DNA from 2 places in the Aminobacter sp. MET-1 genome. Region 1 is predicted to be linked to the other one. Evidence: predicted binding sites of a transcription regulator. Region 1 holds the regulator's gene; the other holds the start of a gene.
What was found. The regulator PhoB, encoded in region 1, activates phosphate uptake and scavenging genes when phosphate is short. The targets are predictions, from matches to a motif close to TGTCATNNANCTGTCAT.

Region 1 (5,465 bases):
CATCCTGCTCACCGCCTCGCGCGCCATCGGCGAAACGATGATCGTGGTGCTGGCGGCGGGCGTGGCGGCGAACCTGACGCTCAATCCCTTCGAGGCGATGACCACCATCACGGTCAAGATCGTCAACCAGCTGACCGGCGACCTTGAGTTCAATACGCCGCAGACGCTGGTGGCCTTCGCGCTCGGCATCACACTCTTCGCGCTGACCTTGGTGATGAACATCGTCGCGCTCTACATCGTCCGGAAGTACCGGGAGCAGTACGAATGACCGACATTTCGCTCGACACGCTGACCACGTCCGCCGCGCCCGCGCGCCGCGACATCGGCCTCAAGAAGCGCTATGCCGCCGAACGCCGCTTCCGCCTCTACGGCGTGCTGGCGATCGCTGTCGGCCTGGTGTTCCTGGCAATCATGCTGACCTCGATCGTCTCCAAGGGCTATACTGCCTTCTGGCAGGCGACGGTGACGCTACAGGTCGAATTCGACCCCAAGATCATCGATCCCGAGAACAAGCGGGCGACCGATCCGAACGTGCTGATCACGGCGAACTATCCCAAGCTCGCCGAGACCGCGCTGATCGCCAAGCTTGGCATCGACCCGAGCGACAAGGCCGCCGTGCGCAAGCTCAAGGGCTTCCTGTCAGAAGGATCGCGCGTCCAGCTGCGCTCGATCGTGATGGCCGACCCCTCGATCATCGGCACGACGCAGAGCGTGGACATCCTGGCAGCCGCCAATCTCGACTCCGCCTACAAGGGCCAGATCGACCTGACCGTGCCGGAAAGCCGCCGCAAGGTGTCGGACCAGCAGGTCGAGTGGATGAACAAGCTCAAGGCCGAAGGCGCCATGAGCGAGCACTTCAACACCGGCCTGTTCACGTTCGGCGCATCGAGCCGGCCCGAAACCTCAGGCGTGGGCGTCGCCATCATCGGCTCGTTCTACATGATGGTGATCGTGCTGCTCCTGGCGCTGCCGATCGGCGTCGCCGCCTCGATCTACCTCGAAGAGTTTGCCAAGAAGAGCCGCTTCACCGACCTGATCGAGGTCAACATCAACAACCTCGCGGCCGTGCCGTCGATCGTCTTCGGTCTGCTCGGCCTGGCTGTCTTCGTCAATTTCCTCGGCCTGCCACGCTCGGCTTCCTTCGTCGGCGGCCTGGTGCTGACGCTGATGACACTGCCGACGATCATCATTGCGACGCGTGCGGCACTTGCCGCAGTGCCGCCGTCGATCCGCGCGGCGGCGCTCGGCCTCGGCGCGTCGAAGATGCAGATGGTGTTCCAGCACATCCTGCCGCTTGCCGCTCCCGGCATCCTGACCGGCACGATCATCGGACTGGCGCGTGCGCTCGGCGAGACGGCGCCGCTGCTGCTGATCGGCATGGTCGCCTTCGTTGCCGATTATCCGAAGACCCCCTTCGATCCGGCGACGGCGCTGCCGGTTCAGATCTACATGTGGGCGAACGAGGCCGAACGCGCCTTTGTCGAACGCATGTCGGGCGCCATCATCATCCTTTTGATCTTCCTCATGGCCATGAACATCGTCGCCATCGTCCTGCGCCGCCGTTTCGAGCGTCGCTGGTAGACGTGGACAAGGAGCACCCTGCTATGAACATCATGAGCGAGAAAACCCTCGAAGACGCGGTGACAGCCGAGATGAACAAACCGAACGAAATCATCAAGATGCGCGGCGACAAGGTGACCGTGCACTACGGCGAGAAGCAGGCGCTCTTCGGCGTGGACCTCGACGTCCGCCAGAACCAGGTGACGGCGCTGATCGGCCCGTCGGGCTGCGGCAAGTCGACCTTCCTGCGCTGCCTCAACCGCATGAACGACACGATCGACGCAGCCCGCGTCGGCGGCAAGATCACGCTCGACAGCGAGGACATCTACGATCCCAAGATCGACGTGGTCGAACTGCGTGCCCGCGTCGGCATGGTGTTCCAGAAGCCGAACCCGTTCCCGAAGTCGATCTACGAGAATGTCGCCTACGGCCCGCGCATCCATGGCCTCGCCAGGTCGAAGGCCGATCTCGACAAGATCGTCGAGCAGAGTTTGCACAAGGCGGCGCTTTGGAACGAGGTGAAGGATCGCCTGCACGAGCCGGGCACCGGTCTGTCGGGTGGCCAGCAGCAGCGCCTGTGCATTGCCCGCGCCATTGCGGTTTCGCCCGAGGTCATCCTGATGGACGAGCCATGTTCGGCACTCGATCCGATCGCCACCGCCAAGGTGGAGGAACTGATCGACGAATTGCGCGAGAACTACACCATCGTCATCGTCACCCACTCGATGCAGCAGGCGGCGCGCGTGTCGCAGCGGACGGCGATGTTCCACCTCGGCTACCTCGTTGAGGAGGGGCCGACGGACAAGATGTTCACCAATCCAGACGACAAGCGGACGCAGGACTACATCACCGGCCGCTTCGGCTGAGTGATCGTCGCGTACAGTAAGCAGACGAGGAAACGATCATGGGCGATCATACAGTCCGGTCCTTCGACGAAGAACTCAAGCATGTCGACCAGCTCATCCGCGACATGGGCGATCTCGCCGGTTCGATGGTCGCGGGCGCCATCCGGGCATTGCTGTCGTCCGACCAGGCGATGGCCCAGAACGTGATCGCCGACGACGCGATCATGGACGCCAAGCAGCGTGAGCTCGACAACGCAGCCATCACGCTGATCGCCAAGCGCCAGCCGATGGCGCAGGATCTGCGCGCCGTGGTCGGCGCCATCCGCATGGCTGGCGATCTCGAGCGCATCGGCGATCTTGCCAAGAACATAGCCAAGCGCGTCGGCGCCGTCGGCCAGATGCCGACGCCGCGCAACCTGGCGCACTCGATCGATGCCATGTCGCAGCTGGTGCTGGGACAGGTGCGTGGCGTGGTCGACCTCTATGTGGCGCGTCAGCCGGAAGGCCTGAAAGGCCTGCGCATCGACGACCAGAAGATCGACATCCAGTACAATGCCGTGTTCCGCGAACTCCTGACCTACATGATGGAAGATCCGCGCAACATCACGGCCTGCACCCATCTGCTGTTCTGCGCCAAGAACCTCGAACGCATCGGCGACCATGTGACCAATATCGCCGAGAACGCCTATTTCGTGGTGACCGGCGAGCAGCTTCCGCTCAATCGGCCCAAGGTCGACGAAACCACGACGGTTTCGAACTGAGAACTTCCGCACCGCATGCGTTTGGCGCGGGGGCGCTGCATAGGTTAAACCAGCGCATGGTCCTGATCGGGCCGTGCGCAAGGACAAGGTACAGGCGATGATCGCTCCAAAGGTCATGGTCGTTGAAGACGAAGAGCCGCTGGGCGTGCTGCTTCGCTACAATCTCGAATCCGAAGGCTATCAGGTCGAGGTCGTCACCCGTGGCGACGAGGCCGAAATCCGTCTGCAGGAAAACGTTCCCGACCTGCTGGTGCTCGACTGGATGGTGCCCGCATTGTCCGGCATCGAGCTGTGCCGCAGGCTGAGGATGCGCCCGGAGACCGAGCGGCTGCCGATCATCATGCTGACGGCACGCGGCGAGGAAAGCGACCGGGTGCGCGGGTTGTCGACCGGTGCCGACGACTATCTGGTGAAGCCGTTCTCGACGCCTGAGTTCATGGCGCGGGTGAAGGCTCTGCTGCGCAGGGCCAAGCCCGAGGTGCTGTCGTCCATCCTCAAGGTCGGCGACATCCTGCTCGACCGCGAGTCGCACCGGGTCTACCGCAAGAAGAGCGAGATCAAGCTCGGGCCGACAGAGTTCCGCCTGCTCGAGTTCATGATGCGGCATCCGGGCCGCGTGTTCTCGCGCAGCCAGTTGCTCGACAATGTCTGGGGCGAGACGATCTATATCGACGAACGCACCGTGGACGTGCATGTCGGGCGCCTGCGCAAGGCGGTCAACAACGGCCGCATGCCCGACGTGATCCGCACCATCCGCGGTGCCGGCTACGCCATCCGCGAGGATTAGGCGCCCGGCCGGCGAGACAGTTAAATTTGGCTCGCCGGCTTATCGAACATGATCAGACGTTCGCGCAGCGGGCGGTCAGCGCCATCCGCCATATGGCAACCGCCCGTGATACGGCGTATTGCGGCAATGGCCGTATGGGCCGCGCCAATAGCCCGGAGGGCACCCGTAAGCGTGACGTGCACGGTGTACGACACGCCCATAGCGGCATCCGCCATATGGCCCTCGCCAGCCTCCCGCCCCGCAGCCCTGGGCAATGGGAATGACCATTGCCGAATCTCCCGCGACAAGCGGCATGGGGTTCGGGGTGGCTGATGCTGAAAACGATGAGGCACACAAAAGGCCTACGCCGGCCAGGATGTTACGCAGCAGACTGGTCATCGCAACGTCTCCGAAACGGACGACACGTCGGTTCCAGGGTTGGTTCCGCCTCTTTGCCAGGCTGGGCCTTTCAAGGGCGGTCGCGGACTGTCGTCTAGCACGGCAGTATGGTCGCGGCGATCGTCTTAATTGCGACGGCCGAAATCAAATGTCCTTGAGCGGAATGTCTGCCTCGGCCCGCCGCGGCACCGAGCCCGCCGCAAAGACTTCCTCGTCGACATAGAGCAGGGCGCGCATGGTGCAGCCTTCGCGGATCAGGGGGACCTCGTTCGGCTCGGTGTCGAAAGAGATCGCCTTGGAGTGCGTGCCGCCGGCCGTCTTGGCGATGGCCGAGCGCACATACGGCTCCATGATGTCGAAGGCGGTGGCGCCGACACCGACGAAGGCGAGGGGGGCGGGGTCGAACAGCGCGAACATCGAGCCGAGGCCGAAACCGATTGCCTCGCCCGCCTTGCGGAAGGCCTCGCGCTCGGGGCCGTCATGGTCGCGCGCGGCGTCGGCGAGCGCCTTGATGTCCTCGTCGGAGAGGTCGGCCAGCGGCTCGGCGTTTTCGTCGCCGAGCCGGGCGTTGCGCCAGATCGCATAATTGCCGGCATAGGCCTCGATGCAGCCGCGGCGGCCGCAGCGGCACAACGCTCCGTCGGGGCGGTGGACCATATGGCCGAACTCGGCGCCCGACGATTGCGTGCCGGTGAACAACTCGCCCTTGATGACCAGGCCCATGCCAATGCCGTGGGAAAGCAGGATGGCGATAAAGTCGTCGCGATAGCGCGCCGGGTCGCGCCAGTGCAGGGCCTCGGCGATCATGTTGCAGTCGTTTTCGACGGTCACCGTCACACCGAATTCGCGCTCGAGCCTGTCGGCGAACTGGATGTCGTCATGTGGGGTAATCGGCGACCACAGGAGCTTGCGGGCGCCGGCATCCGTGGTGCCCTGGATGGCCAGCGCGATGCGCAGTACTGACGCTTGCGGGCGCCCGCTGCGCGCGATGACCTGACGCACGATGGCGACGCATTCGTCGACCAGCGCCTTGGCGGGCAGTCGCTGGGTGACCAGCCGTCGGGTCTCCTCGACGATCTGGTTGCCGGCATAGTCGATGACCGAAGCCGACAGGTGGTTGAGCGACAGGACGAC
Region 2 (5,465 bases), on a different contig from region 1:
CATCGCGTGCATTGATGGATCGTTTATTGATGAGGACAATATTCAAGTTTTATGGCAAATTGCCCAGACAACCCCGATCTGCAATCGAAAACTTCGCAAGCCGGCATGCAAATAACTCAAGCAGGTCCTTCCAGATTCCCGTCTTTGAACACGCTGCCGGCCTTCGTCGCGGTCGCCCGCACAGGCAGCCTGACACTCGCTTCGGAGGAGCTCTGCCTCACTCCGAGCGCGGTCAGCCGCCAGATCAAGACGCTGGAGGAGGGGCTGGGCACGCCTTTGTTCCAGCGGAGCCACAACGCGATCGCGCTGACCGAGAGCGGACAGCGCTTCCTGGCGCGTGCCAGGGAGGCGCTGGCGCTGGTCGAGACGGGCATGCGCGAGATTGCCCCGCGCCGCAGGGGGCTTGTCGTCCAGGCACCGATCACGCTGACCCAGCGCTGGCTCATTCCTCGGATCGCCTCGTTCCGACAGGACTGTCCCGAAGCCGACCTGTCGTTCCGTTCGCAGCAGAAGCCGGGAAACGAGGTGGCCGACCTGACCATCGGCTACCGGCGTGGGACGGACATGTCTTCGTTCGAAGGCGCGGTCCTGCTCGACCGGACAATCGCCGTCTGCTCGCCGCGGCTCCTGGGCGAAAGGGCTGCCGTTTTGGACGTCGACACGCTTTTGGGCATGCCGGTATTGCTCGACACCGCGGACGCCTGGTCATGGCAGCGATGGTGCGCGGCCGCGGGCGTGGCGTTCCACCCGCGTGCCGGGGCGATGACCTTCGATACCGACGAGGCCGCGATCGACGCCTGCCTGTCGGGGCTGGGCGTCGGGCAGGCCAATCCCGCTTTCGTCGAGGACGAGCTGGCAGGCGGAAGGCTGGTGGCGCTGTGCCCGGCAATTTCGGCACTGGTGGGCGCTTATACGGTGTCCGCAGACAAGCCGTGCCTGCTTGGAACGCAGTTCATGTCGTGGCTGTATCGCGCCTAGTGTGTTTCCGCTTTTCTTCGAATCTGGCGGCGTGGCGTCGGGAAGTGGCCGGGCTGTCATCCGGCGGTCGCGGTTGGGCGCTAGGGCAAGTGGAGCTTGAACCACGGACCGTCAGCGATGCGCACAGTTTCCCTTTCCCCTGAACTGCTTGCCTATTCCGGGGGGCGCAATGCGGCCCCGCCGCCGCATCTCGGCACGCGCTACCTCAGGACCGGCGGCTTCCTGCCCGAGCCCGGCAACACCATTGTCTGCCACGTGACGAAGGGGTCGTTGACGCAGGAGATACTGGTCGAGGCGCGCGACAAATATCTCGCCATGCCCGAAGCCCAGCAATTCGTTTTCACGCCGATCACCAGTTTGCACATGACGCTGTTCCAGGGCATCATCGAGTATCGCCGTAAGCCCGGCTTCTGGCCTGAGGGCATCGCTCTCGACGCGCCGGTCGACGAGATGACCGACATCATGGCCGAGCGGCTGGAGACGCTGCCCGTCTTCGAGCCATTCCAGGTCGAGGTGACGCATGCGCGGCCGTCTGGCCTGCTGGTCGATGGCGCGAGCGAGCGTGACCGCAAGGCAATGCGCGCCTGGCGCGACGCACTCGCAGACCTGCTCGGTTACCGCCATCCAGATCATGACGACTATCCGTTCCACATCACCTTCGCCTACGCCATCGACTGGCTGGACAACGACGCGCTGCCGCGCTGGCAGGTCATGCTGGACGAGGTTGCCGGAGATATCAGGCGGAAGATGCCGATCCTTGAACTCGACCCGCCGGCCTTCTGCTCGTTCGAGGACATGAACCATTTTTGCGAACTGCTGGTGTTTGAATAGCCTATGCGTTTGCCGAGGCAATGGCTCGGCCGCGAGCGTGGCGCCTCGAATGGCCTCTCTGCTGTTTGCGGTTCGACGGTGGTGGTTATCGTCTCTTGCTCTCGGGCGGCCTATCAAACATAGGCTGTCGCCGGCGGGGCTCTCAAAGCCATCCGGCGAAGAAGCGACAAAGGATGAACAGATGCTAGAAAGAATAAACCCCGATACCAGGTGGAGCGACGCTGTCGTCGTTGGGAACCTGATTTTCGTCGCTGGCCACACTGCAGAGAAGACGCGAGGCCAGTCGGTTCGCGAACAGACGGAAGAGGTCCTTCAGTTACTCGATGAGACGCTGGCTCAGGCCGGGGTGACGAAGAGGAACCTCGCCATGGTGCAGATTTATCTGGCGGATATGTCGAACTTCGACCTGATGAACGAAGCTTGGGATCGATGGGTCATCCCCGGAGAAGCTCCGGCGAGGGCAACGGTCGAGTCCAGGCTCGCTTATCCTGATCTCGGCGTTGAAATCACTGCAGTCGCATCCCGGTAGAGGAACTGCCAGGCCGCTGCGGCCGTGACGGCGTGAGGCCCACCGACCGCGCGGGAAAACTGGTGGATCGGGCACGAGTGCCTTTGTGACGGCATGGATCCGAGGGTTTCCACGACGTCGCCGCGCGCCTGCTTTGCCCGGGGATGACGAAGGTGCGGGGCGTTCGCCTGTCGTGCAGGAGTGCCGGGACTTGCTCCTTGGAGGACGTGGCGGTCAGTGCCTCCACCGTCCACGGCTCGTGACGATCTCCCTGGATGGCGACGCAACCAAGGTTGTGTCAGTGATGCTGTCCGCTGTCTCAAGGGGTGGTCATGCTAATGCCTTAGCCTGGACAAAACATCTGCCGGGCCAGGAAACACTCGCTCCGCTTCCATCACACGATCCCGGCCATTCTTCTTGGCGGCATAGAGGTTCTTGTCGGCCTCCAGAAGGAGATCCTCCAGGCCCAGGCCTGTGCGGTGGATGGAAATGCCGATGCTGACGCTGACCTGGTGGTCGCCAATGCCTGCGCAACTTGCCACCTGGTGGGCTTTCAGCCGTAGGGCTTCGGCGGTCCGAAGTGCTGCCGAACGATCGGCTCCGACCAGAAAGACCGCGAACTCCTCGCCGCCCAGTCGCGCGACCAGGTCTTGTCCGCCAACGCTGGACTTCATGATTGCGCCCAGTTCCAACAGGACGACGTCCCCCGTAGCGTGACCGTATGTATCGTTGATCGACTTGAAGTGGTCCGCGTCGATGAACAGGAGGCATCCGGCCGAGCCTGAGCTGCTCTGGATGGTCTGCCGTACCTGGTCGAAGAAAGTCTTCCTATTGGAAAGTCCGGTCAGGTCGTCAGTCCGCGCGGCCCGGTCCAGCTTTTCCGCCATCGTTGTCAGCCTCGCCTGCTGGTTCATCACGAAGAAGGCCAGAGGGAAGGCGACGACGACAACGATCAGGGTCGTCAGCAACAGGTCGAGCAAGAGGCGATCGGAAAAGAACATTCCGTAGAAGATCAAGGTGAGCAGGTCGGCTCCCAGGATCGCCGCGACGACCAGGATGCAGCTCTGCTTTGGAACGCTGAGCTTCCCAAAACGCCTGACGATTTCTTCGGTTCGGAACATGCCATGCCACTGATTGAAGGTGCTGCAGTCTAGTCCGTGACAGGTAAAGATTTCGGTGGTGCTGCCGATGATGTTTTCGTCGAGCGTGCGGTACTCAATCAACGCGCTGCAATGTATGTTGATGGTCGAGGCGGCTGCACTGGCTCAGCCTAAGCGCGCGCACCTGGAACTTACGCTCCAGGTCTGGTCACGTCCCCATTGTGGGCGTGACCCGAAGTTGCCGGCATCACAAGCTCGTCTGATTGGATCATGCTCGCAGCATTCACCGTGCATCGTCCCGACTCCCCACTGCGCAGCCGGCCTTGTCACGGCGGCTGGGCGAAGTCGAGGCGGAACTTGCGGGCTTCTGTTCGAGCGGGCGCCAAACGAGGGTTATCCCACCGTCATGGGAACGCACTTCCTGAAGGATACGGTTCATGTGATGACCGTGCTCGACAGCGCAATCCACAACTCGACCTGAACAGAGACATGGAGGCGACCTATCGCCGGCTCGGTTTCAACAGCGCCTCGATCACCTATCCGGCGCTGGTCCGGGCGTCGAGCAGACCACCCCCGCCTTCGTCGGGGACAAGCTCGGTGTGCGCTTTGTTGGGAGGCTTACACGACGCTCCGGGCGCTGGCCGCCGGCTTCCCTATCTGGGGGCGCCGTGCTAGCCCTGCGACAGGGATAACCGAAACCAAGCTCGAAACCCGACTGGCAATTGCAGCCGGTTAGCGGATCGGGCGTCGTCCACCGCGGCTGGCTGACAGCAATGGGGACGTGGTCTTGAACTTCCGGATTTTCCTGCTCGCCCTGGCGACTTTTGTCACGGGCACAGCCGAAAACATCATCGTTGGCATCCTGCCCGACATTTCATCCGGCCTCGGCATTTCCCGGGGTCTCGCTGGCCAACTGACGTCGGCGTTTTCGGTAACCTTCGCGGTTGCCGCGCCCGCCGTGCTGCTGCTCACCAACAGGTTCGAGCGCAGGCTGGTGTTTCTGGGCGCGATGGGCGTGTTCGTTGCCGCCAGCCTCCTGGCCGCGTCGAGCCCTGGTTACGCATTCCTGTTCGCCGCCAGGATCGGCATGGCACTGGCCAGCGCGGCCGTCTGCGTCGTCGCCACCATGATGGCGACCGAACTGGCCGGGCCCGAGATGCGCGGACGGGCAATCGGGGTGATCTTCATGGGCATCAGCGGCTCGCTCGTGCTCGGCGTGCCCGCAGGCATGTTCGTCAGCGGCCATCTTGGCTGGCGGTCAGTGTTCCTGCTGCTGGCGTTGCTCGCCGCGCTCGTCCTTGTCCTGAGCTGGGTCGTCATGTCCAGGACTGGCATCAGCGCCGGCAAGGCGCCCGGCTACCGCAAGCATCTTTCGTCATGGAATCTGGTCGCGGCCCAACTGGTCTCGGTCACCATGATCGGCGGACATTTCACGCTGTTTGCCTATTTGGCGCCGTATCTGCTTGATATCGCTGGTTTTGCCCAGGGCGAACTCTTCCTGGCCTTCCTCGCATTTGGCATATCCGGCGTGACCGGGGGGCATCTGGGTGGCCGGTTGGCTGACCTTTTTTCGCCAGGCAAGGCGCTCGTCATCACCACCGTCGCCTATCTCGCAGCCCTGGCCGCCATCCCGGCAGCCCTGGAGCAACCCGTGATCCAAGTTGTCGTCCTGATGGTCTGGGGATGCATCAGCTGGATGATTTCCCCAGTCGTCCAGGGCTTCCTCATCGCCGAAGACCCCGAGGGCAGCGAAGCGGGCATCGGCCTGAACTTCTCAGCCATGCATATCGGCGTCGGGCTTGGAACGGCACTGGGTGGTGTAGCGGTGGATTGGGACCTGCTGGAGACGCTCCCGTGGCTCGGGGCGGGACTTGCGGTTCTCGCGGTCGGACTCAGTGTGGTGGCGACGCGGAGCCGGATTCGTCCAGTCTGCTCGATGCCCTGAATTTGCAGGGTGCTGGAAGGCCTCGCCACTTCCGTAGACAAGGGGCGGGTTTCCCAGTTCGCCTATGTTCGGCCCCTGGGTGCTGGCAACCCTGTGCATGCGC

Region 2: the regulator PhoB is predicted to act here: its motif matches at 1,033-1,049, upstream of NDO48_RS03630 (DUF1868 domain-containing protein).

Annotation. Positions count from the first base shown of each region.
Region 1 is NZ_JAMSHL010000001.1:272,921-278,385, forward strand. It holds gene pstC (phosphate ABC transporter permease subunit PstC) at 1-268, shown strand, start outside; gene pstA (phosphate ABC transporter permease PstA) at 265-1,581, shown strand; gene pstB (phosphate ABC transporter ATP-binding protein PstB) at 1,605-2,426, shown strand; gene phoU (phosphate signaling complex protein PhoU) at 2,465-3,166, shown strand; gene phoB (phosphate regulon transcriptional regulator PhoB) at 3,264-3,953, shown strand; gene NDO48_RS30530 (GCG_CRPN prefix-to-repeats domain-containing protein) at 4,029-4,331, opposite strand; gene NDO48_RS01405 (ROK family protein) at 4,476-5,465, opposite strand, start outside.
Region 2 is NZ_JAMSHL010000002.1:205,288-210,752, forward strand. It holds gene NDO48_RS03625 (LysR family transcriptional regulator) at 145-978, shown strand; gene NDO48_RS03630 (DUF1868 domain-containing protein) at 1,096-1,809, shown strand; gene NDO48_RS03635 (RidA family protein) at 1,859-2,338, shown strand; gene NDO48_RS03640 (GGDEF domain-containing protein) at 2,653-3,540, opposite strand; gene NDO48_RS03645 (MFS transporter) at 4,199-5,362, shown strand.